3 regions of the Telluria sp. ZT3P25 genome follow, and region 2 is predicted to be linked to each of the others. Evidence: riboswitches for the same ligand, from Rfam matches in the RefSeq annotation. Region 2 holds a riboswitch; each other region holds the start of a gene.

Region 1 (7,572 bases), on a different contig from region 2:
ATGGCGCGCGGCGCTGCGCTTATGCGGTCTCGACCGCGGAATGACAGAACGGCGCCCATGGGGCGCCGTTCTGATACTGCCTGCCTTACTTGCCCAGCTTACTTGCCCAGCTTATTTGCCCACATTATGCGGAGCAGGCCGCACATTCATCACGCCGAACCAGAGGTGTTCCCACCAGTGATCACGCGAACTCACCGTCACCAGGCATGCCTTGTCAAATCCCGCCTTGAACACAAGGTCAGGACATTGATTCGTTGCCAGCGCATGGCGCTGATTCTCGGCATTGATCAGGGCGATGCTCAGCCAGATGGTCGCCATGGCGAAGATCGCCACCAGCGACCACGCGAGATGGTTCACGCGGCTGATCTCAAACAGCTCTTCCTCTTTGGGCCGTGACCCTTCGTAAATCTTGAGGATGTCGCGTTCGACGTCGTTGGTCATTTGGTCTGGGCTGCTTTCGTTACCAGTGCATCGAGGACCTGGCCGGTGGCCGTCATCAGCTGCCCCATGTCCTGGATCTTGTTCGATTGTGCCACAGTCGCCGGCGACACGACGTATTTACCATCGATGACGACGGTCGGCGTGCTGCTGGCTTTGTACGCTTCGGCAACAGCCGGCAGGCGCTTGAGCTTGGTCTGCACACCGAACGAGTTCCACGCTTCCATGAACTTGGCCTTGTCCAGGCCGTTCGAGGTTGCCCAGGCGATGATGTCCTCATCCTTCATCAGGCGCTTGCGCTCGACGTGCACGGCGCGGAACACGCGGTCATGGTACTGCTCCAGCTTGCCCATGGCGTCGAGCGTCAGGAACAGGCGGGCTTCAGGGTCGCTTGGGCCCTGGAACGGCAGCGGGATGCGGCGCATCACGATGTTGTCACCCTGCTTCTTGATCCATGCATTGAGCGTCGGCTCGAACGCATTGCAGGCGCCGCAGTGGTAGGCGAAGAATTCAACGACTTCGACCTTCTTGCCAACGGTCTGGGTCGGCTGCGGCGCGGCCAGCACGGTGTATTCGGAACCGACGCGTGGATCAGTCGGCGAGGCATTGGCGAAACCGGCAACCAGGGCGGCAGCAACGAGGGCAAAACGCAGAGTGCGCATAACATCCTTCCACAAATATGATTGAGCGAACGATCGCGAGATTACCACTTTTTACCCCTACCCTGTCTGCAGGGCGCGATTTATTGCATTTGCTTACCGCTGAAACATGGGTGCAAATACATCAGCCAACCGCGCCCGACAAACGACCGATCAGAAGTCGTAACGCAGCGACACCTTCAGCTGACGGCCATCGCTCGGATAAATCCCGGCGCGGCAGCTGAACGCGTAGCTGTAATGCTGGCGATCGAGCAGGTTCAGGCCCGATACCGACGCTTCCCATGGGCCGAAGCGGCGCGCATAGCGGGCGTCGACCGTGGTGTACGACGGCACGCGCGCGCTGCAGCTATTGGCGAAGTCGTCGCCAAAACGCTGGCTGGCTACCCACTGCGCGCCCACATCGGCGGTCTGGCCATTGCCCGGCGTCCAGGCCAGGCGCGTCGTCACGACGTGTTTCGGTACCAGTACCATTTCGCGGCCGGCGTTCGGGCCATCACGGAACTCGGATTGCACGTACTGCCAGGCCCCGGTCAGGCGCAGGTTGTTCGCCAGCAGCGCATCACCCTCGAATTCCACGCCCTGGCGCCGGGTCGGGTCGAGATTGGTGTTGATGCCAAAGCCGCCGGCCAGCGTCGGATCGAAGAAGATTTCGTTGGTCAGGCGGTGACGGAACACGCGCGCCGTGGCCTTGCGCGCATCGTTGCCGAAGGCAACGCCCAGTTCCAGGTCGCGCGACGTTTGCGGCGCCAGCACGCCCGTCGTCGCGCGGTACGAGTTTTCGTCGATATTGGCGATGCGGTAGCTGCGGCCGGCCTTGGCGAACACGGCCACTTCCGGCGCGACGTCAAAGCTGCCTTCAAGCGTGAACGCGTTGACTGACTGCTCCGTGTCTTCCGGGTCGGTGAACGCGAGCGGATCGGCGTATTCCTTGTCGAAACGTTCATGCCGCGCGCCGACGGCCAGGCGCGCATTGTGCGGCGCGTTCCAGGTCAGTTCGTCGCGTACGTAGATCGCCCTGGACTCCTGTTTGGCGTCGCCGGCCGAGAAACTCGACGTCACCTGGCGATCCCAGCGGGTCAGATCGATACCGGTGACAAATTCGTTGCGCTTGTCGCCAAGCGTGGCCGTATGGCGCAGGCGCGGCGAGAACTGGGTCTGCTCGGACTCGTAGCGCGAACCAAACCCGCTGTAGGTCGACTTTACATCGCGCTCGCGGTGCGACAGTTCGGCTGCCAGTTCGATGGCGCCGATGCGGTGCTCGACGAAGGCGCTGACACGGTCGGTGTCGAGCGAGCCGAAGTCGTCCGGCGTGTTGCTCTGGGTCGGGATCGACTGGAATTGCGCGTCGGTCAGCGAACCCGGAAAGCGCGCGTCCGAACGCGAGCTCTCGAAGCGCAGGCCAGCGCGACCGTTCGCGCCGTATGCATATTGCACGCCGCCGCTGAAGCTCGTCTGTTCGTACCGGTTGTTGTCGCGGTAGTTGTCGGTGCGGCGATCGGTCACGGCGGCGTCGAACGACCAGGGGCCGGCGCCGTGCGCGATCGAGGCGCGCAGGTCGCGGGCATCGAAGCGCCCGGCTTCGGCAAACAGCGAACCGCGCGTGCCGCTGCCCGATGGACGGCGGGTGAAGATCTGGATCACGCCGCCGGTGGCGCCGTCGCCGTACAGCACGCTGCTGCCGCCGCGCGTGATTTCGATGCGCTCGACCGTATCGATCGAAATGCTCGACAGCACCGTGCTGGCCAGCTCGTTTTCATTCAGGCGCACGCCGTCGACCATCACCACCACGTTCTGCGCGCTGTTGGTACCGAAACCACGCAGGTCGAGGCTGAAGTCGGGCGAGCCGTCCAGGCTTTGGCGACCGAAGACGCCGCCGATCTTGCGGATCGCCGCATTCACGTCGGCCACGCCGGAGGTGCGGATCTGGTCCGCCGTGATCACGGTGGCGCCGATCGGTGTGGCGGTGGCCGGGAAACGGGCGGCGGTGACGACGACCGGCGCCAGCGTTTCCTGCGCGGTGGCGAGGGTGGCGAAGGTCGAAACGGCGAGAGCGCACGCCACGGCGAGGGGCGCGCGGCGCGCGGGAGCTGCAAAAGTCATGATGAATGTGTTCTCGGTAAAGGGCGCCCCGCTGCGTCCCCGCAGCCTGGCGTCGAAGGAAGCGCGTGGCGCTTCCACCTGTCCTGGCCGGTATCCGGGCTGGCAAGCGGGACGCCCTCACCTTCCTGTCGTGCGGACAGTGGTTATCGAGATTGTCTGCCGCGGCGCAGGATGTGCGAGCGCGGCGCTTGTCGACCGTTGCGGGGGCAGCACACTTCCAGGACCGCGCGTGGCGCAGGCCTGTCGTGTTTCCCGTTTAACTTCGCGCGCCGGAATGCGCACGAGAGCACCAAAACGGCGCGATTATACCGTGTCGGCACCCGCCCTGGCAGGTTAGCTGCCGCGCTTGCCGCGCGACTGCTCTTCGAGCTTGGCAGCGAGCTTCTCGGCGGCCAGGCGGGCTTTCTCGGCCACTTCGGCCGCGTGCAGCGCCAGGCTGGTAGCGCGCGAATCCGGCGTTTCCAGGCTGATGCGGCCCAGGGCGCCCTGACGATAATCCTGCAGCAGCGAGTGCGCCGCCTTTTCGTAGTCGTACTCGCCACCGCGCACACGGAAGCCACGGCGCATTGCAACGCCTTCGATCACGCCCACGCCATCCATGCCCTCGGTCTTCAGGCCGTAGCGCGCGGTGAGCAGGTGCGGGTAGCGCTGCAGCAGCAGTTCGCCCAGGTATTCGGCCACTTCTTCTTCAACCAGCGCATTGGTACCGATGGCGTGGCTGGCTGCCAGCATCAGGCCATCGGTGGCCATGGCGATCTTTGGCCACAGCATGCCGGGCGTGTCGACCAGCACCACGTTCTTGTTCAGGTACAGGCGCTGCTGGACCTTGGTCACGGCCGGCTCGTCGCCCACCTTGGCCACGCGTTTTTTCAGCAGCGCGTTCATCAACGTCGATTTGCCGACGTTAGGGATGCCCATGATCATGATGCGCAGCGGTTTGGTCGGCACGCCGCGGTGTGGCGCCAGCGACAGGGCCAGATCGGGGATGCGGGCGACGTCGGCCGGCTTCTTGGTCGTCATCGGGTAGGCCGTGACGCCATCCTGCGCATCGTAATAGGCTTTCCAGGCGGCGGTAGCGACCGGATCGGCCAGGTCGATCTTGTTCAGGATCTTGAGGCTGGGACGCTGGCGGAACTTGCGCAGCTGGTCCACCAGTGGGTTGCAGCTCGCCTCGGGCAGGCGTGCATCGAGGACTTCGATCACCAGATCGATGTTCTCCATCTGCTCGGCCGCTTCCTTCTTGGCCGCGTTCATGTGGCCCGGGAACCATTGTATCGACATGCTGTTGCTTTCTTTATCTTTCGTTCAAGGTGCTATTTTACGCTGGTGGCGCGCCGTGGCGTCGCGAACCCGCCACAGCCGACGTTTCTCTTCTGCACGACGTTGAGCCGTTGCAACACTGTTGACATATTCGGCGTGCACACTGGGCTTTGGCCACGCATCGTGGCGGGACGCAGCGGAGACGACATATGCGCGCACGGGACAGACTGAAACGATCGATGGCACGCTGGTATGGCGTCGGCTTGCTGTGCTGCGCCATCGCGGTGTCCGCACTGGTCGAGCTGCCGCTGGTGCCCTACTAAACCAGCCCCGGCGCGCTGCACGCGGCCGGCGGCAACGTGGCCGCCGGATCGAACGCCGCTAACCGGTCGCGCGCCGCCATGCGGTCTTTCGCATACTCGGCCAGGTAGCGGCTGCGTTCCTCGCTCTGCCATTCGTGATCGGGCACGCCCGCCAACGACAGCGTGCGGCTGACCAGCACGGGGCCCTCGCGGCGCGCCAGCAAGAGCCGGTCCGGATCGGCATTCTCGCGCAGCAGATAGCCTTCGACATCGCGCAGCACCAGTGGCAATGCCGGCCCGGGGTCGGCGTCATGCAGCAGCTTGCCGTGCACACGCAAGGCCACCGCCTGCATCCCCTGCCCCAGCAGCTCGTTGAAGCTCGCCAGCGCAAACGGGCGCCCCAACGCATCGTCGACGCGGCCGCTGACCACGTAGCGGCCGGGGATGCGCACATCGAGCGCCAGCGTGAACTCGAGCGCGTCCGGGCCGATCGCTTCATGCGGCGCGCCGTGCCACACGGCGGGCAGCTCGGGCGAGTGGATCACATCGAACAACACCACACCCGACCGCCCGTTGACGCTGAAGCGCACCCCGCTGCGGATGGTGCCGTGAAAGGCCGCCAGCGCGCCCGCTTGCGGCGCGAACGTGGCGCGCCAGTCGTTGCCATCCTGCGCAAACGCCAGCGTCACGCGCGGCGCGGCGCGCGTTCCCGGCGCGACCATGCCCTGGGCCAGCGCGTGCGTGACCACCAGCGGCAGCGCCACGCCTTGCGCATCGACGGCGCGCAGCGAAAACGCCACCGTCTCACCCGCCGCCAGGTAGACGCGCGACTGCGTGGTCTGCACCAGCACGGCCGGGTCGCTGTCGCCGCCATCGACCCGCAGCGGGTTCGATTCGCTGACCTGCTGGTTCGGATACAGCTGGTCGGGATGCTGCGCGGCCGGGCGCGATGTGTGCGGATAGCGGGTCTGCTGCAGGTAGCTGCAATAGGTGTGCCCGGTCAATCGAACCTGTTCGGCAAGCTGACGGCGGCGTGCGGTACGGTCTTCGCCAGCAGAGCGCATGACCGGCACCGGGCCAAGAAAATGCAGGCCGGCCGGTGGCGCCGATACAGCAAGTGGCGGCGCCGGATCGTCCTCGTGCCAGACCAGCCCGACCACGAGCGCAGCGGCGACGCACAGCGCCAGCCAGACCCACAGCCTAGTTGGCCGTATCGACCATTGCCGCACGCATGACCCCGATGATGCCGGCCCAGTTGCTGTCGCCATAGTGGTTGAAGCGTTCACCGTCGTCGCGGAACACGACCGAATGCCAGCTCCATTTGACGCTGCCGCCCTGGTTGGGCGCGGTGCCCAGGCGCAGGTCGTCGCACAGCCAGTCGCCCGGGTTGCACAGCGCACGGCCCGCATTGCCGGCCACGCCGCCGCTGCTGTGGTACGCCACGACCTCGTCGTCCTGGCCCGGCAACAGACCAGACGTTGCGGGTGTCGTTGTGGTTGTACATGGCGCGCGCGGTGCTGGTCTTGAGGTCTTGCACGAGCGGCTCGGAGGTGGTCCAGGCACCGGCGTTGGCCAGCTCGGAGCCGCCCGCTGCACCGGCCGCGACGCGTACCCATTTGAGGTTCCAGCCGGTCTGCATGCCGCCGCTGGCGCCGCATACGCCGTTGGCGTTCGCGCTGGCGTTCGTCACGGCGCGCGTCGAGCCGCCGTAATTGGCGAGTGTGTAGCCAAGCAGCAGGTCACCCGCGCTGTAGGCAGCGATATAGCACCAGTTCTGGCCCGTGCAGAAGCAGTCGAGCGCATCGCGCAAGCGGCCGCTTTGCGACGCAATGCTGCTGCGCCCGTCCCAGTTGACCGCCTGCTTGTTGATGCCGGCAGGCGTCGCGGCCGGGCCCCAGTAGCGAAAATCGCCGTAGTTGCCGGGTGCGCCGCCGCCGCTACGGCCGTTGATCCAGAGGGTGTAGTTGGTGGCGCCCGCCACGGTGCTGGCCAGCAGCAGGCACAGGGTGCAGAAGATGTAGAGGGCGTACGGGATGCGGCGGTGTTTCATGCTGGTCTCCTCGCTCATGCTGGTCTCCTCGCTGCCCGGCTTGTGCCGGTGCTACGTTAGAGAGCAGAATGCCGTCGCGGTTCCCCAACTATTCGAGATCGGCCAGCACCTTCAGGTGCGCCACCACGCTGCGCGCCAGCGACGACAACTCGTAGCCGCCTTCGAGACAGCTGACAATGCGCCCGCCGGCGTATTCGTTGGCCACCGCCACAACCTGCCGCGTGATCCAGGCATAGTCCGCCTCGACCAGTCCGATGCCGCCCATGTCGTCGTCGCGATGGCCGTCGAAGCCGGCCGAGACAAAAATCATCTGCGGCTTGAACGCGTGCAACGCCGGCAGCCACTGCTCCTGCACCAGCTGGCGCACGGTGTCGCCCTCGCAGCGCGCCGGGACCGGCACGTTCACGCAGGTGGCGGTAATCGGTTCGGGCTCGGTGTACGGAAAGAACGGGTGCTGGAAGAAGCTTGCCATCAGTACGCGCGGATCGTCCTTGAACGCGTCGGCCGTACCGTTGCCGTGATGGACATCGAAATCGATGATCGCCACGCGCGCCAAGCCATGCGCCTCGAGCGCGTGGCGCGCGGCGATGGCCACGTTATTAAAGAAGCAAAAGCCCATCGGCTCGGTCGGCGTGGCGTGGTGGCCCGGCGGGCGTACCGAGCAAAAGGCATTGGTAACCGTGCCGGCAATCACGTCGTCGGTTGCCGCAACCGCAGCGCCGGCTGCGCGCAGCGCCGCCTGGTAGCTGTACTGATTGAGCGA
Region 2 (7,572 bases):
TATCGACTGTTAATTTTTAAAGAACTTTATTCGGTGCTGCTTCTGCCGTTTGCTACGAAGCGTTGTGTTCGTTAGCAGCAGAGAGGCGAGATTATGAAGTGTTTCTCAAAATTCGTCAACCCCTTATTTCCTTCTTTTTCTTCGCTGTCGCTGCGTTTGAAGCGGCGTCTGCGTCGAGGAGCGAGACTATAACAAAGCCTCGGCCGTCTTGCAATGCTTTCTGCTGTGATATCGTAGCCGCCGCCCATAGCGACCTTTCCATTACTCATGCATATTCCTGTTATTGCCCCGATCGCCAACCCGGCGCTATCCCAATCCCTGGCTGCGGCCATCAATAACAAGACCAAACCGCTCGGCAGCCTGGGCCGCCTCGAGTCGCTCGCTACCCAGTTAGGGCTGATACAGCAGACAACCCAGGTGACGATCGACCAACCTGCGATCCTCGTGTTCGCCGCCGACCATGGCGTGGTTGCCGAAGGTGTTTCCGCCTATCCGCAGGACGTGACCTGGCAGATGGTCGAGAACTTCCTGGCCAACGGCGCTGCCATCAATGTCTTCGCGCGCCAGAATGGCTGCGCGCTACGCGTGATCGACGCTGGCGTGAATCATGACTTCGGCGTGCGCGCTGGGCTGCTCGATCGAAAAGTGGCGAACGGTACCTGCAACTTCGCCGTTGAACCGGCGATGTCCACACAAGACTGCGCAACAGCCCTCGAACATGGCATGGTCCTGGCGCGCGACCTGCCCGGCAACGTCGTGGGCTTCGGCGAGATGGGCATCGGGAACACGACCGCTGCCGCTGCCCTGATGCACAAGCTGACCGGCCAGCCGGCGGCTGCCTGCGTCGGCGCCGGCACCGGCCTGACGCCTGACGGCATCCGCCATAAAGAGAACGTGGTTGCCGCCGCCGTCGCGCATCACGCCAGCGTGCACGAACCGCTCGACGTCCTGGCCACCTTCGGCGGCTTCGAGATCGCGATGATGGCCGGCGCCATGCTGCAGGCAGCCAGCCTGCGCAAGGTGCTGCTGATCGACGGCTTCATCGTCACCAGCGCGCTGCTGGTCGCCGCGCGCCTGCAACCGGCGATCCTCGACTACTGCGTGTTCGCGCACTGCTCGGGCGAGCATGGCCACGCCCTGCTGCTCGATCAGCTCGGGGCCAGCCCGCTGCTCGACCTGGGCCTGCGCCTGGGTGAAGGCACCGGCAGCGCACTCGCTCTGCCCTTGCTGCACGCGGCGGCCAACTTCCTGAGCGAGATGGCGACCTTCGCATCGGCCCAGGTCTCGGGACAACTCGGCGAGCACGCGGGATGATCCATCAACTGCGCCTGTTCTTCATTGCGCTTCAGTTTTTCACGCGGATCCCGATCCCGCACTGGGTCGGCTTCGAGCCGGCCTGGCTCAATCACGCGTCGCGCTACTTCCCGCTGGTCGGCGTCGTGGTGGGCGCGATCGGCGCGGCCGTCTACGTCATCGCCGCGCACTGGCTGCCAGCGCCAGTGGCCGCCGTCCTTTCCACGGCCGCGACGATCTACCTCACCGGCGCTTTCCACGAAGACGGCTTTGCCGATACCTGCGATGGTCTGGGCGGCGGCATGACGAAGGAGCGCGCTCTCGAGATCATGAAGGATTCGCGCGTCGGTGCGTATGGCGCGATCGGTATCGTCTGCATGCTGGGCGCGAAGCTGGCCGCACTCGCCACGCTGCCGCCCTTGACTGCTGTCGGCGCCCTGCTGCTGGCCCACCCGCTTTCGCGCCTGGCCGCCACGTCCCTGATCTGGCAGATGGAATATGCCCGCGCCGAAGGCAAGGCCAAGCCGCTGGCCGTGCGCATGAGCAGCGCCGAATTCGGGATCGCAACGCTCACGGTGCTGGTGCCAGCGATCGTGCTGCTCGCCGTCGGCCTGCTCGACCTAGCGGCGATTGGCGCGGCGCTGTTCGCGGCCTTGCTGGCCACGCGCTGGCTGGCCCGCACATTCACGCGCCGGCTGCAGGGCTATACGGGCGACTGTCTGGGCGCCGTGCAGCAGTTGGCCGAAGTCGCCATCTATATCGCGGTACTGGCCACGCTCGGGCGCGGCGCGCTGGCCTGATGCGCCTGTACCTCGTACGCCACCCGAAACCGGGCGTGCCGGCCGGGCACTGCTACGGCCGCACCGACCTGCCAGCGCAGGCAACAGACACCGCACGCGTGCTGGCGGCGCTGACCAATCAAGGCCTGCCCGGCACCATGCCGGTCTACGCCAGCCCATTGCAACGCAGCGCCGTATTGGCGCAGCAGCTGTCAACCGCGCCCACGTTCGACGCACGCCTGGCCGAGATGGACTTTGGCACGTGGGAGCTGCGCCACTGGGACGACATCGCGCGGGACGAGATCGATGCCTGGAACGCCGACCTGCTCCACTACCGCCCCGGCGGCGGCGAAAACGTCCTGCAGGTGGCCGTGCGCGTGGCCGCGTTTCGGGCCGACATCCAGCGCGCAGGGTGCGCCGCAGCACTCGTGATCTGCCACGCCGGCACCATGCGCCTGCTGCACGCCATGTCCGGCGGCGGTACATTGGAGGATGCTGCGCTGCGTGCGGCATCGACACCACACCAGATCGGCTATGGCGAAGTCATGGTGCTGGAAATATGACAATGCCCGGTTCAACCACCTTATAATGAGCGCGTTTTGGTGCTCGCACCTGCGTTCGCAGGTGCAGTTAAACGGGAAACACGAAGCCCTTCACAGGGCCAACGCGTGCTGCCCCCGCAACGGTAAGCAAGTGCTGCAGCCTTTCATCGGGCCCTGCGGCAAACCGCCCCCTCATACCACTGTGCTTTTCTGAGCATGGGAAGGTCGGACGGCCATACTTGTCAGCCCGGATACCGGCCAAAAGGTGGATACGCGCACAGCGCGATCCTTTGAATCCAGCCCACGGGGACGTCGGCGGGATGCCTTTGATAAGAACCACTCATGAATTTTCCAGTAAGCCGGCAAGCGGCCGCCGTGTCGCTCGCACTCGCCCTCATCTCGTCCACCGCCATCGCCGAAGTCGCTGACACCGTCGTCGTCACCGCCACCCGCACGCCGCAACCCGCTGCAGACCTGATCGCCGACACCACCGTCATCAACGCCGAAGAAATCGCGCGCTCGGGCGCCGGCTCGGTGGCCGACATCCTGCAGCGCCAACGCGGCATCGAGATCACCCGCAACGGCCCGGCCGGCACCGCCACCAGCGTCTACGTGCGCGGCGCGAACGCCAACCAGATCGTCGTGCTGCTCGACGGCGTGCGCATCGCCTCCGGCACTACCGGCACTGCCAGCTGGAATGCCATCCCGCTGGGCGCCATCGACCGCATCGAAATCGTCTACGGGCCACTGAGCACGTTGTACGGCGCCGACGCCATCGGCGGCGTGATCCAGATATTCACCCGCAAGGGTGAAGGCGCACCTGTCGTCACCGCTTCGCTCGGCGCCGGCAGCAACGCGACGCTGCAGGGCGATGCAGGCATCTTCGGCAGCAGCGGTGGCCCGAATGCCATCAGCTATGCCTTCGGCGCCGGCTACGAAGAGTCGGATGGCTTCTCGTCCACGCGGCCGGGTGCGTCGGGCTACAACGCCGACGAAGACGGCTATCGTCGCCGCAACGCCAATGGTCGTGTGTCGATGGCGCTCGCGCCGGGTCACGAGATCGGCGCCCAGTTCCTGGCCAGCCGCACGTACAGCCAGTACGATGCCAGTGGTTCCGGCAGCTACGATGTGCACAGCGACACGGACCTCAATACCGCCGCAGTCTTCATGACCAACCAGATCCTGCCGAACTGGCGTAGCACCGTGCAGTACGCGCGTTCGGAAGACAAGTCGGGCAGCTTCAGCAACGCCACGGCCAGCGGCGCCAGCCAGGCCGACACCGAGCAGAACGAATTCTCGTGGCAAAACAACGTCGCCATCGGCCAGGATACCCTGCAGCTGCTGTTCAACCACCGCAAAGAAGAGGTAGCGTCGATGCGCAAGACGCGCATTACCAATTCGTATGCAGCAGCGTATTCGGCCAAGCGCGCCAATCATCTGTTCGATGTCAGCGCGCGCCAGGACCGCTCGGTCTACGGCAGCCAGAACACTGGCGCCGCCGGCTACGGCTACGAGTTCGGCAACGGCCTGCGCGCCACCGCCAGCATCGGCACGAGCTTCCGCGCCCCGACTTTCAACGAGTTGTACTTCCCGAACTACGGCCTGGAGACGAACAAGCCGGAAAAAGGCCGCAACCGCGAAGTGGGCCTGCGCTACGACGGCAACGGCTACAACCTCGACGCCACGTACTTCCACAATCGCCTGACCGACATGATCGTATCCAGCACGCCATGCCCGGACGGTATCAACCGCAGCTGCGCCTACAACGTCAACGAAGCGACGCTCGAAGGCTTCTCGCTGGCCGGCAGCACGCGCCTGATGGACGTGAACCTGCGCGCCAGCCTCGATTGGCAGGATCCGCGTGACGACACAACCGGCCGCCAGCTGGCGCGCCGCGCGAAGAAGCACGCCAACTTCGCGGCCGACTACGTGATGGGCCAGTTAAAGAGCGGCGCCGAGCTGACCGTGTCGGGTGACCGTTTCGACAACGCGCCCAATACCAGCCGCCTGGGTGGCTACGGCTTGCTGAACCTGTACACCACGTACCAGTTCACGCCCGACTGGTCCTTACTGCTGCGAGTAAACAACGTCGCGGACAAGAACTACGAAGTGGCGCGCAACTACGGCACCAGTGGCCGCACCTGGTTCGCGTCGCTGCGCTACGGCATCCGTTAAGCTGGCATTTTCCGCCCGCGGCGCACGCGCCGCGGGCATCGATCAACTATCAGGGCCCGCATGCAAGCACCCGTCCCGTCATTACGCCAACGCGCCACGCTTATCGTCGGCGCCATGCTGGTCCTGGCCATCGCCACCCTGCTGTTCTCGGGCATGACTGGTTCCATCCGCGTGCCGCTCAGCGACATCCCCGACGCCCTGCGCCAGCTGGCCAGCGGCCAACCCGAATCCCTGTCCGCATCCCTGCTCGACCTGCGCGCCAGCCGCGCGCTGGTGGCCTTTGCCACCGGCGGCGCCCTCGCCCTGGCCGGCCTGATGATGCAGGCGCTGTTACGCAATCCCCTCGCCGACCCGTATGTGCTGGGCGTCTCGTCCGGCGCCTCGGTCGGCGCCCTCCTCGCCCTGCTGCTCATGGCGTCCACGCTGATGGTCGATGCGGCCGCCCTGGTGGGCGCCGTCACCGTCTCCCTGCTGCTGTACGTGCTGGCGCGGCGCGACCTGCGCAGCGGCCAGGCCGCCGAAGGCGGCGCCTCGATGCTGCTGCTGACCGGGGTGATCGTCTCGGCCTTGTGCAGCTCCCTCATCACCCTCATGCTGTCGATCGCCCCTGAGGGGCGCCTGCGCAGCATGATCTTCTGGCTGATCGGCGACCTGGCCGGCGCGCCGCTGCGCCTGGCGCCGTGGGTCGTGCTGGTCGGCGCGCTGCTGTTTGCCATGCGCAGCGCGCGCGCCATGAACATGGTCGCGCTGCACGCAGAAAACGCCGTCACGCTGGGCGTGCGCGTGAGCGCGCTGCGCAAGGGCCTGTTCTTCGTGTCGGCGCTGCTCACCGCAAGCGCCGTCACCAGCGCGGGCGCCGTCGGCTTCGTCGGCCTGATCGTGCCCCACGCCTGCCGCTTTGCCTTCGGTCCCGATCACCGCGTGCTGATTCCCGCCGTCGTCCTGAGCGGCGGTGCGTTCCTCGTGCTGTGCGATACGCTGGCACGCACGATCGTCGCGCCGCAGCAGCTGCCGGTGGGCGCCATCACCGCGATGATCGGTGCGCCGGTCTTCCTGTATCAACTGCACCGCATGCGCAAATGAGCACCATCGCCACCCACGACCTGCGCCTTTCCATTGCCGGGCGCACCCTGGTGCAGGGCCTGAACTGGGCCGCGCAACCCGGTGAATGCTGGAGCATCATCGGCCGCAACGGTGCCGGCAAGAGCACCTTGCTGCGCACGCTGGCAGGCTTGCACCAGCCCGACGGCGGCGCGGTCCACATCGGAGGACGCGCTCTGGCGGCCTGGCCGCTGACCGACCTGGCGCGCGAACGCGCCTTTCTCGCCCAGTCGCGCCACGACGCCTTTGCCTACACGGTGCTCGAGAGCGTGCTCTCGGCGCGCCACCCATACCACGCCAACCGCTACTGGGAAGGCAGCGACGACCATCAGATTGCGCTGGAAGCCCTGGCATCAATGGACGTAAGTGACCTGGCGGCGCGCGACGTGCGCACGCTGTCCGGCGGCGAGCGCCAGCGCGTGGCGATTGCCACCCTGCTGGCCCAACAAACTCCGTTGCTGCTGCTCGACGAGCCAGCCAATGCGCTCGACCTGGCGCACCAGGTGAGCGTGACAGGCCTGCTGGCGCGCCTGTGCCGCGAGCAGAACAAGACCGTGGTCATGATCGGCCACGACCTGAACCTGGCTTCGCGCATTTCGACCCACGTGCTGCTGCTCATGGGTGATGGCCGCTGGCAGGCCGGCACCAATGAACAGACCATGCAGAGCGCGCTGCTGGGCGACTACCTCGGCCACCCGATCGAGATGATCGAACATCACGGCCGCCGCATCTTCATCCCTCAAGAGGATTCCGCATGAACGACATGACTCCCGAACAAACCGCTGCGCTGAATGAACGCCATCGCGTACGCATGGAACGCAAGAAAGCCGTCATCGACGCAAAGATCGCGTCGGCCGACAAGGAAATCGGCATCATCATTGTCAATACCGGCAACGGCAAGGGCAAGAGCTCGAGCGCGTTCGGCATGGTGGCGCGCGCGCTGGGCCACGGCATGCAGGTCGGCGTGGTCCAGTTCATCAAGGGCGCGCTGTCGACCGGCGAAGAAACCTTCCTGCGCCGCTTCCCGGACGAAGTGCGCTTCCATGCGATGGGCGAAGGCTATACCTGGGAAACCCAGAACCGCGAGCGCGACATCGAAAAAGCAACCGAGGCATGGGCGCTGGCCAAACAGTTCCTGTCCGATCCGACCATCGGGATGGTGGTGCTGGACGAACTGAATATCGCCCTTAAATACGGGTACGTCGACGTGCACACCGTGATCGCCGACCTGCTCGACCGCCCGACCATGCAGCACGTGGTGATCACGGGCCGTGGCGCACCGCCCGAACTGGTGGCGGTCGCCGACACCGTCACCGAAATGAACGTCGTCAAGCACGCGTTCAAGGCGGGGATCGGCGCCCAGGCCGGGACGGAGTGGTAATGAACGCGCATCCCGGTGCGCGCGTGGTGCTGGTGGCAGCAATGGCCTCCGGCCAGGGCAAGACCACTGTCACGGCCGCGCTGGCGCGGCGCCTGATCCGCATGGGCAAGCGCGTGCGCGTGTTCAAGTGCGGTCCCGACTTCGTCGATCCGGTGATGCTGGAGAGCGCGTGCGGCACACCGGTCCACAATCTGGATCTGTGGATGGTCGGGCCCGAGGCATGCCGCCAGCGCCTGCAGGCCGCCGCTGCGGAGGCCGACGCGATTCTCGTCGAAGGCGTGATGGGCCTGTACGACGGCAC
Region 3 (7,572 bases), on a different contig from region 2:
TGACCTTCGTATAAAAATGCTTCGTCGCATCGAGGTCGGTGCAGGTCAGCACCAGATGATCGAGATGGGAAATCATGGCAGGCGGTCCTTGAATGAAGATGATTACAACTCGGTGCGCAACTCGAACAGTTCCGGGAACAGCACGACATCGAGCATCTTGCGCAGATACCCTACACCGTCCGTGCCGCCCGTGCCGGTTTTAAAACCGATCACGCGCTGCACCGTCGTCACATGCCGGAAGCGCCACAAGCGAAACGCCGTCTCGATATCGACGAGCTTCTCACCCAGCTCATACAGCGGCCAATACTGGTCAGTATCGCGATACACGACCATCCACGCGGCCTTCACCGACGGATCCGACCGCGTCGCCTGATGCCACGGCCCGGCAAGCCGCGCCGCATCCACGGCCAATCCACTGCGCGCCATCACCATGATCGCTTCGTCATACAGCGACGGTTTATCCAGCACGCCCTGTAGCGCCGCATGCGCGTCCGGCTTGTGCTGATGCACCTGCAAATGCGTGACGTTCTTGTTCCCCAGGATGAATTCGATCTCGCGATACTGGTGCGACTGAAACCCTGACGACGCGCCCAGGTATGGGCGGATCGCCGTGTACTCGGGGGGCGTCATGGTCGCCAGCACATCCCACGCATGCACGAGCTGGTTCATGATCGCGGCCACGCGCGCCAGCATCTTCATCGCCGCCGGCAACTGGCCCCGTGCGATGTTGTCGCGCGCGCCGTGCAGCTCGTGCAGCATCAGCTTCATCCACAGTTCGCTGGTCTGGTGCTGGACGATGAACAGCAGCTCGTTATGCTGCGGCGACAGCGGATGCTGGGCGTTGAGGATCGTGTCGAGCGACAGGTAGTCGCCGTAGCTCATGTCCTTGCTGAAATCGAGCTTGGCGCCGTGGTAGCCGGGCTGCGAGACCGGGCAGCCACTCATATCGGCATTGCTGGCCGACGAATCAGGGTCAACAGGGCAGGGCATCGTGTCCTCTCTTGAGAATAGACCGAGAATCGCTCAGGTCACCGCAGTGCGCTTGGCATCGACCTGATAGTCGCTGCGGTCCAGGATATCCTTGAGCACCATCACCGCCTGCCACACATCGTCATATCCCGTGTACAGCGGCGTGAAGCCAAAGCGCATCACCTGCGGCTCGCGGTAGTCGCCGATCACGCCGCGCGCGATCAGGGCCTGCATCACCGCGTAGCCATGCGGGTGCGTCACGCTCACCTGGCTGCCACGGTCCGCATGATTGCGCGGCGTGATCAGTTCCAGTGGATGCGCGGCGCATTCCTGTTCGAGCAGCGCCAGGAACAGGTCCGACAGCGCCAGGGACTTCTTGCGCAGCGCCGCCATCGTCACGTCCTGGAACACGGCCAGCCCGCATTCGATCAGCGCCAGCGCCACCACCGGCTGCGTGCCGCACATCGCGCGCTTGATGCCGGCCACCGGCGCGAACGCCGGTTGCATCGCGAACGGCTGGCGGTGCGCCCACCAGCCTGTGAGCGGCTGCGTGAACTGCGCGTGGTGGCGCTGCGGTACCCAGATGAATGCCGGCGCGCCCGGTCCACCGTTGAGGAATTTGTAGGTGCAGCCCACCGCGAAGTCGGCGTTTGCGCCATTCAGGTCGACCTCCACGGCGCCGGCCGAATGGGCCAGGTCCCAGATTGCCAGCGCGCCGGCGGCGTGGATCTGCGCCGTGATCGTCTTCATGTCGAGCATGCGGCCAGTGCGGTAGTTCACGTGCGTGAGCATCACCACCGCCACCTGGCCGCCGGCGTCGCCTTCGAGGGCGGCCGGCAGGTCGGCCCAGCTGTCGAGCAGGCGCAGCTCGTAGCCGCGTTCGAGCCAGCCGATCAGGCCTTCGGCCATGTAGATATCGCTCGGGAAGTTGTCACGCTCGGTCAGGATGATGCGGCGGGCCGCGTGCGCCGGTGCGTCGGCCTGCATCTTGAGCGCCGCAGCCAGCGCCTTGAACAGGTTCACCGAGGTCGAATCGGTGACCACCACTTCATCGGCCGCAGCGCCGATCAGCGGCGCGATCAGAGTGCCCAGGCGCTGCGGCAGGTCGTACCAGCCGGCCGTGTTCCAGCTGCGGATCAGGTCATTGCCCCATTCGGCGGCGATCACGTCCTGCGCACGTTGCAGGGCCGCGCGGGGGCGGGCGCCGAGCGAATTGCCATCGAGGTAAATCACGCCGTCCGGCAGCGCAAAGGCATTGCGCTGGGGAGCCAGCGGGTCGGCCGCGTCGAGGGCCAGGCAGTCTTGTCGTGTGATCATGTGAACGGTCGCGAAGAAGTAGTGGGTGCCGGCCTGGCCGGACGATACCGCCATTCTAGGCTAGAGGCCAAAGAATGCGGTGACAGTGGCGCACCCTGGCTGTAGAATCGCGCCCAATCAAGTGAATGGTGCCATCCTGCTCGTCTGCAGGAAGGTGAAACGGGAAGCCGGTGACGTGTGCGAATCCATCGCACGCCAGTCCGGCGCAGCCCCCGCTGCTGTATGCCTGACGACCCTCGTCGAACGCCACTGTGCCCCGTGCACGGGAAGGCAGGACCCGGGAAGGATGACGGCAAGCCAGAAGACCGGCCAATCACGATGCATTGCGTACGTCCCGGGGTGTGGGCGTGCCGGTTGGTAGTTCGTCGTTCCTTCTGTGTTGCCAATGCGTTCGCGCAGGCCTCGCACGTACGCGTGCGCATGGCTTGTTGCGTTCAGCATGGAAGGAGGACGTCTGCCCGTTGTCATGCGCGCCCTGGCGCGCAGCTGAAAGGTCGACGTTCACATGAACACTGCTTCGCTCCCCCGCGCCTGTACTGCGCTGGTGCTTTTGCTCGCGTTCCTGCTTGCCTGCGCCCACAGCCACGCCGCCACCATGTTCGCCGTGGTCACCGAGCGCGCCGCACCGGGCGCGATCGAAGCCGCCCACCGCCACCTGGCCAGCCAACCGCGCGACCGCATTCAGTTGCGCACACCGGCCCAGTTGATGGCCGCCAGTGAACGCGAGGTAGGCCAGTGGATCGCGAGCGCAGACACGGTGCTGGCGGTGTCGCTGTTCGGCGATCCGGCGCGCCGCATGAAGGATGCGCTGGCGCGCCACGCCAAGCCAGGCACCGCAGTGCTGGCGTTCAATGGTGAAGCAAGCCTGAACCTGATGACGCGCGCGGCGCACGGCAGCCTGGCCGGTTTCGCGCCGGAGCTGCTGCGCGAACTCGCAGCCGAAGCGCCAGCCGCGGCCGCGCTGCAGGCGGCAGAGGCGAATCCCGCCGCCCGCCACTGGCTCGCGGCGCGGCGCGTCTGGCAAGCCGGCGGCGTGGACAACACCACGGCCCTCATCGCCCACCTGCTGCATCCGTCGACAGCGCTGGGCGCCCCGCTGCTAGAACCGACGCTGCGCCTGCGCGTCGGCCAGAACGAGCTGCAGGATGCCGCCGCCTGGGGCAACGCCGCCAAGCTGGGTCTGAAGGACCGCCCGACCGTCGTCGTGCTCGACCTGGCGAACATGGATGGCATGGTGCCGGCCGCCCTGTGCCGCCGCATCGAAGAACAAGGGCAGGCCTGCGTGCAGCTGCTCACGCGCTGGGGCGGCGCCTCGCGCGAAGCGCTGGTGCGCCTGCCCGAGCTGATCGCGCCAGCGAAGCCCGCGGCGCTGGTGGTGCTGCAGGACTTCGTCGTCGGCGCCGCCGAAGGGCGCGAAGTCGTCAGCGAAGCCTTCAAACGCCTCGATATCCCCGTGTTCAAGGCGATCCGCCTGTCGGACCGCACCGCCATTCAGTGGCAGCTTTCGCCCGATGGCCTGCCGCCGGACTCGGTCCAGTACCGCGTCGCGCTGCCCGAACTGCAGGGCATCGGCCAGCCGATGGTGGTGGCGGCGCTGGGCCAGTCGCAACGCGACCGCCTGACCGGCATCGAGAACCGCCCGCCGGTGCTGCTGCCGGCCGAAGTCGATCGCATGACGGCGCGCGTGAGCCGCTGGCTGGCGCTGCGTGCCAAGCGCAACGCCGACAAGCGTGTCGCGATGGTCTATTACAACCACCCGCCGGGCCGCCAGAACATCGGCGCCGACAACCTGAACGTGCCGGCGTCGCTGTTCGACATGCTGCACGCGCTCAAGGCAGCCGGCTACACGGTCGGCGATTTACCCGCCACGCCTGAAGCGCTGCTCGACATGATCATGGCGCACGGCGTGAACTTGCCTGAAGACCGCGCCGCGCTGCGCGAGATGAGCGCCACCGTCAATAGCGTCAGCGCGGCCGACTACGCGCGCTGGTTCGCGACGCTTGCACCGCGCGTGCAGGGCGAGATGAAGGACGGCATGCTGGGCCGCCTGCATGCCGACGTGCTGGTCGCCGAAGCGCAGGGCGAGCGCGCGCCGGGCCGCAAGCAGGCCGAGACGATCATCAAGGAATTGCTGCACCTGGTCGAGGGTGTCGACCATCCGCAGCGCGTGCAGGCCACGCGCGACCTGCATGCGCTCGAAGACGGCTACCGCGCCTGCCTCGATGACAGTAAACCCAGTCCGTGCAAGGCGCTCGCGCCGCTGTATCGGCGCCTGATCGGCTACGGCATCGAAGGCATGCGTGGCTGGGGCCCGACGCCGGGCAAGGTGATGGTCGACAGCGGCAAGCTGCTGGTGCCGGGCCTCACGTTCGGCAATGTGTTCATCGGCCCGCAGCCGCCGCGCGGCTGGGAAGTCGATGAAGAACTGCTGCATGCGAATACCAGCATCACGCCGCCGCACCAGTACCTGGCCTTCTACCACTGGATCCGCGACCGCTTCAAGGCCGACGCCGTCGTGCACGTGGGGCGCCACTCGACGTTTGAATTTTTGCCCGGTAAAGCGGTGGGCCTGTCGAGCGACGATTATCCCAGCCTGATCGCAGGCGACCTGCCGGGCATTTACCCGTACATCGTCGACGGCGTGGGCGAGGGCACGCAGGCCAAGCGCCGCGGCCTGGCGATCATCGTCGACCACCTGACGCCCCCGCTGGCGACGACGCCGCTGTACGACGAGCTGCTGTCGCTGCGTCAGATCGTCGAGAGTTTCGAAGCCGCGTCGTCCGAGTCACTCAAGACGCAGGCCGCACAGCTGATGCGCGAACGCGTCGTGGCGCTGAACCTGCGCGCCGAACTCGAAGCGTCGATGTCCGACGTGCTCGAAGTGCGCGGCATCGGCTTCGATGCCGCCGATGACGATTTGCTGGCGCACGAGGTCGGTCACTACCTGACCAAGCTGCAGGAGAAGTTCATGCCGTTTGGCCTGCACGTCTTCGGCCGGCCGTGGGACCAGAAGTCGCTCGACCTGATGCTCGATTCGATGACCAAGAGCGGCATCGACGATCCGTCCATCGCCGACAAGCTGCGCGACTCGCCACGACGCGAGATGGTCGGCCTGCTCGCGGGCCTGGATGGCCGCTACATCGAGCCGGGCAAGGGCAACGACCCGCTGCGCTCACCCGAGGCGCTGCCGACCGGCCGCAACTTCCACGCGGTCGATGGCGATATCCTGCCCACGCGCCTGGGTTTCGGGCTGGCGCAAAAGATGGCGGCCAAGGCGATGGCGCGCAGCAAGGGCGACGCCGCGCGGGAGCAGGGCAGCGAAGGCATCATCCTGTGGGCGTCGGACGCCGTGCGTGATGAGGGCGTGATGGTCGGCTTCGCACTGGCCATGATGGGCGCCGAGCCGGTCTGGAATGCGCGCGGCATCGTCACCGATGTGCGCCTGGTGCCAGGCGCTGTGCGGCGCGATGCGCTGGTGACCACGTCTGGCCTGTTTCGCGACCTGTACCCGAACCTGATCCGCCTGATCGACCGCGCCGGCCGGCTGGCGCTGGCGGCGTCCGCCGAGACGATGGCGCGCCAGGACCCGGCCCTGCGCGAGGCGCTGCAAGCCGCGCTGGCGCCGCTCCAGGGCGCCGCATGGGGTAGTGAAGCCGTGCAGGACAACCGGGTTGCACGAGAATGGCTGGTGCGCCAGCGCGCGCTGGTCGCCGGTGGCGCATCGACCATCGAAGCGGGGCAGGGCGCCGCGCTGCGCGTGTTCGGCGACGCGCCGGGCGCGTACGGTACCGGCGTGAACCGCCTAACCGAACGCTCGGGCGCCTGGCGCGAGCGCGAGGAAATCGGCCGCGCGTATCGCAACCGCATGGGCCACGCGTACGGCCTGGACGCCGACGGCGACGCGCAGCACCGCGCGTTCGACGTGGCGCTGGACGGCATCCACCGCACCTACCACGGCCGCGCCAGCAATCTGTACGGCCTGCTCGACAACAACGACGCCTTCGACTATCTGGGCGGCCTGTCGCTGGCCGTCGAGACGCGCACCGGCCGCGTGCCGGACGCATTGATCCTGCAGCACGGGCAGCCAGGCCAGGCCGACGTCGAGCCGCTGGCCACCGCGCTGCTGGGCGAATTGCGCGGGCGCTTTTTGAATCCCGCGTGGCTGCGTCCATTGATGGACAACGGCTACTCGGGCGCACGCACGATGGGCCAGGAATTCATCGAGAACCTGTGGGGCTGGCAGGTCACGCGCCCGGACCTCGTGAAGAACTGGGCCTGGGACGAAGTCAAGGCCGTCTACTTCGACGATGCGCACAAGCTCGGCCTGCCCGAATTTCTGGGTCAGCGCCACAACGCGCACGTCAAGGCGCACATGCTGGCCGTATTCATGGTGGCTGCCGAAAAAGGCTTCTGGAAGACCGACCCGGAAACGATCCGCACGATGGGCGGCGAGCTGGCGCGCCTGGTTGCCGCCAACGGCTTGCCGGGCAGCGGCCACACGTCGCCCGATCACCCGATGTGGGGCTGGCTGGCGCCGCAACTCGATCGCGGCGATGCGCAGCAGCTCGGCGTGACGCTGGCGAAGGCGCGCGGTGAGATGCTGCCGGCGCTTGCGGTCCCGGCGCCTGCCGGCGCGCCGGGACCGGCGTCGGCCCCGCAGGCGCTACCACGCGCCGACGCGCAGCAGGGCCAGGCGCCTTCTGCGCCCGCACCGGCAGCCCCGCCAGCCATGCGCGTCTATGAACTCAACCAACAACCCGAACCCGCGCCGCTCCCTGGCCTGCGCATCGTGCAGGTCCTGGTCATCCTGGCCGCCTGCTTCGCCCTGTTTGCGCTCGGCCTGTGGCGCGGCCGCAGCATCCCCCAACCTGTAAGGAGTACTCCATGATCGATCACTTGTCCTATGCCTGGTTGCACGACGCCGTCAGCTGGCTGCTCACGCCTTCGCTGGTGGCGCTGCTGGCCGGCTGCGCCATTGCGCTGGTCGAATCGGGCATCGCCGTCGGCGAGCGCTTTCACGGGCTGGCCCGACTGCGGGCATCCGGCAACGTCGAGCACGTGCAGAAGCTTGCCCGTCACCGCCTCGAACGCGCCGACCTGCTGGCGCGCATCCCGCCGATGCTGGGCCTGATGGCCACGATCATTCCGCTCGGGCCTGGCCTGGCCGCGCTGGGTGAAGGCGATCCGGCCAAGCTGGCCAGCGCCGTGACGGTTGCCTTCGATGCGACCGTGCTGGGCCTCGTTGCCGGCATTGCCGGCCTGGTGATCGGAAAGCTGCGCCGCCGC

What was found. Region 2 has a riboswitch for cobalamin ahead of AC56LY_RS24260 (TonB-dependent receptor domain-containing protein). Riboswitches for the same ligand answer to the same signal wherever they lie in the genome.
Region 1: another riboswitch for cobalamin. It lies ahead of AC56LY_RS03510 (TonB-dependent receptor); the one in region 2 lies ahead of AC56LY_RS24260 (TonB-dependent receptor domain-containing protein).
Region 3: another riboswitch for cobalamin. It lies ahead of AC56LY_RS18900 (cobaltochelatase subunit CobN); the one in region 2 lies ahead of AC56LY_RS24260 (TonB-dependent receptor domain-containing protein).

Annotation. Positions count from the first base shown of each region.
Region 1 covers NZ_JCASIJ010000001.1:787,499-795,070, reverse strand. Annotated here, with positions in the region: gene AC56LY_RS03525 (helix-turn-helix transcriptional regulator) at 1-44, shown strand, start outside; gene AC56LY_RS03520 (hypothetical protein) at 112-441, opposite strand; gene AC56LY_RS03515 (thiol:disulfide interchange protein DsbA/DsbL) at 438-1,100, opposite strand; gene AC56LY_RS03510 (TonB-dependent receptor) at 1,251-3,197, opposite strand; cobalamin riboswitch at 3,266-3,505, opposite strand; gene ylqF (ribosome biogenesis GTPase YlqF) at 3,531-4,478, opposite strand; gene AC56LY_RS03500 (hypothetical protein) at 4,777-5,988, opposite strand; gene AC56LY_RS03495 (hypothetical protein) at 6,042-6,809, opposite strand; gene AC56LY_RS03490 (histone deacetylase family protein) at 6,898-7,572, opposite strand, start outside.
Region 2 covers NZ_JCASIJ010000007.1:186-7,757, forward strand. Annotated here, with positions in the region: gene cobT (nicotinate-nucleotide--dimethylbenzimidazole phosphoribosyltransferase) at 268-1,314, shown strand; gene AC56LY_RS24250 (adenosylcobinamide-GDP ribazoletransferase) at 1,311-2,093, shown strand; gene AC56LY_RS24255 (histidine phosphatase family protein) at 2,093-2,635, shown strand; cobalamin riboswitch at 2,656-2,891, shown strand; gene AC56LY_RS24260 (TonB-dependent receptor domain-containing protein) at 2,957-4,789, shown strand; gene AC56LY_RS24265 (FecCD family ABC transporter permease) at 4,850-5,872, shown strand; gene AC56LY_RS24270 (ABC transporter ATP-binding protein) at 5,869-6,648, shown strand; gene cobO (cob(I)yrinic acid a,c-diamide adenosyltransferase) at 6,645-7,271, shown strand; gene AC56LY_RS24280 (cobyrinic acid a,c-diamide synthase CobB) at 7,271-7,572, shown strand, end outside.
Region 3 covers NZ_JCASIJ010000002.1:78,097-85,668, reverse strand. Annotated here, with positions in the region: gene AC56LY_RS18915 (VOC family protein) at 1-76, opposite strand, end outside; gene kynA (tryptophan 2,3-dioxygenase) at 103-990, opposite strand; gene kynU (kynureninase) at 1,024-2,286, opposite strand; cobalamin riboswitch at 2,396-2,614, shown strand; gene AC56LY_RS18900 (cobaltochelatase subunit CobN) at 2,792-7,174, shown strand; gene AC56LY_RS18895 (MotA/TolQ/ExbB proton channel family protein) at 7,171-7,572, shown strand, end outside.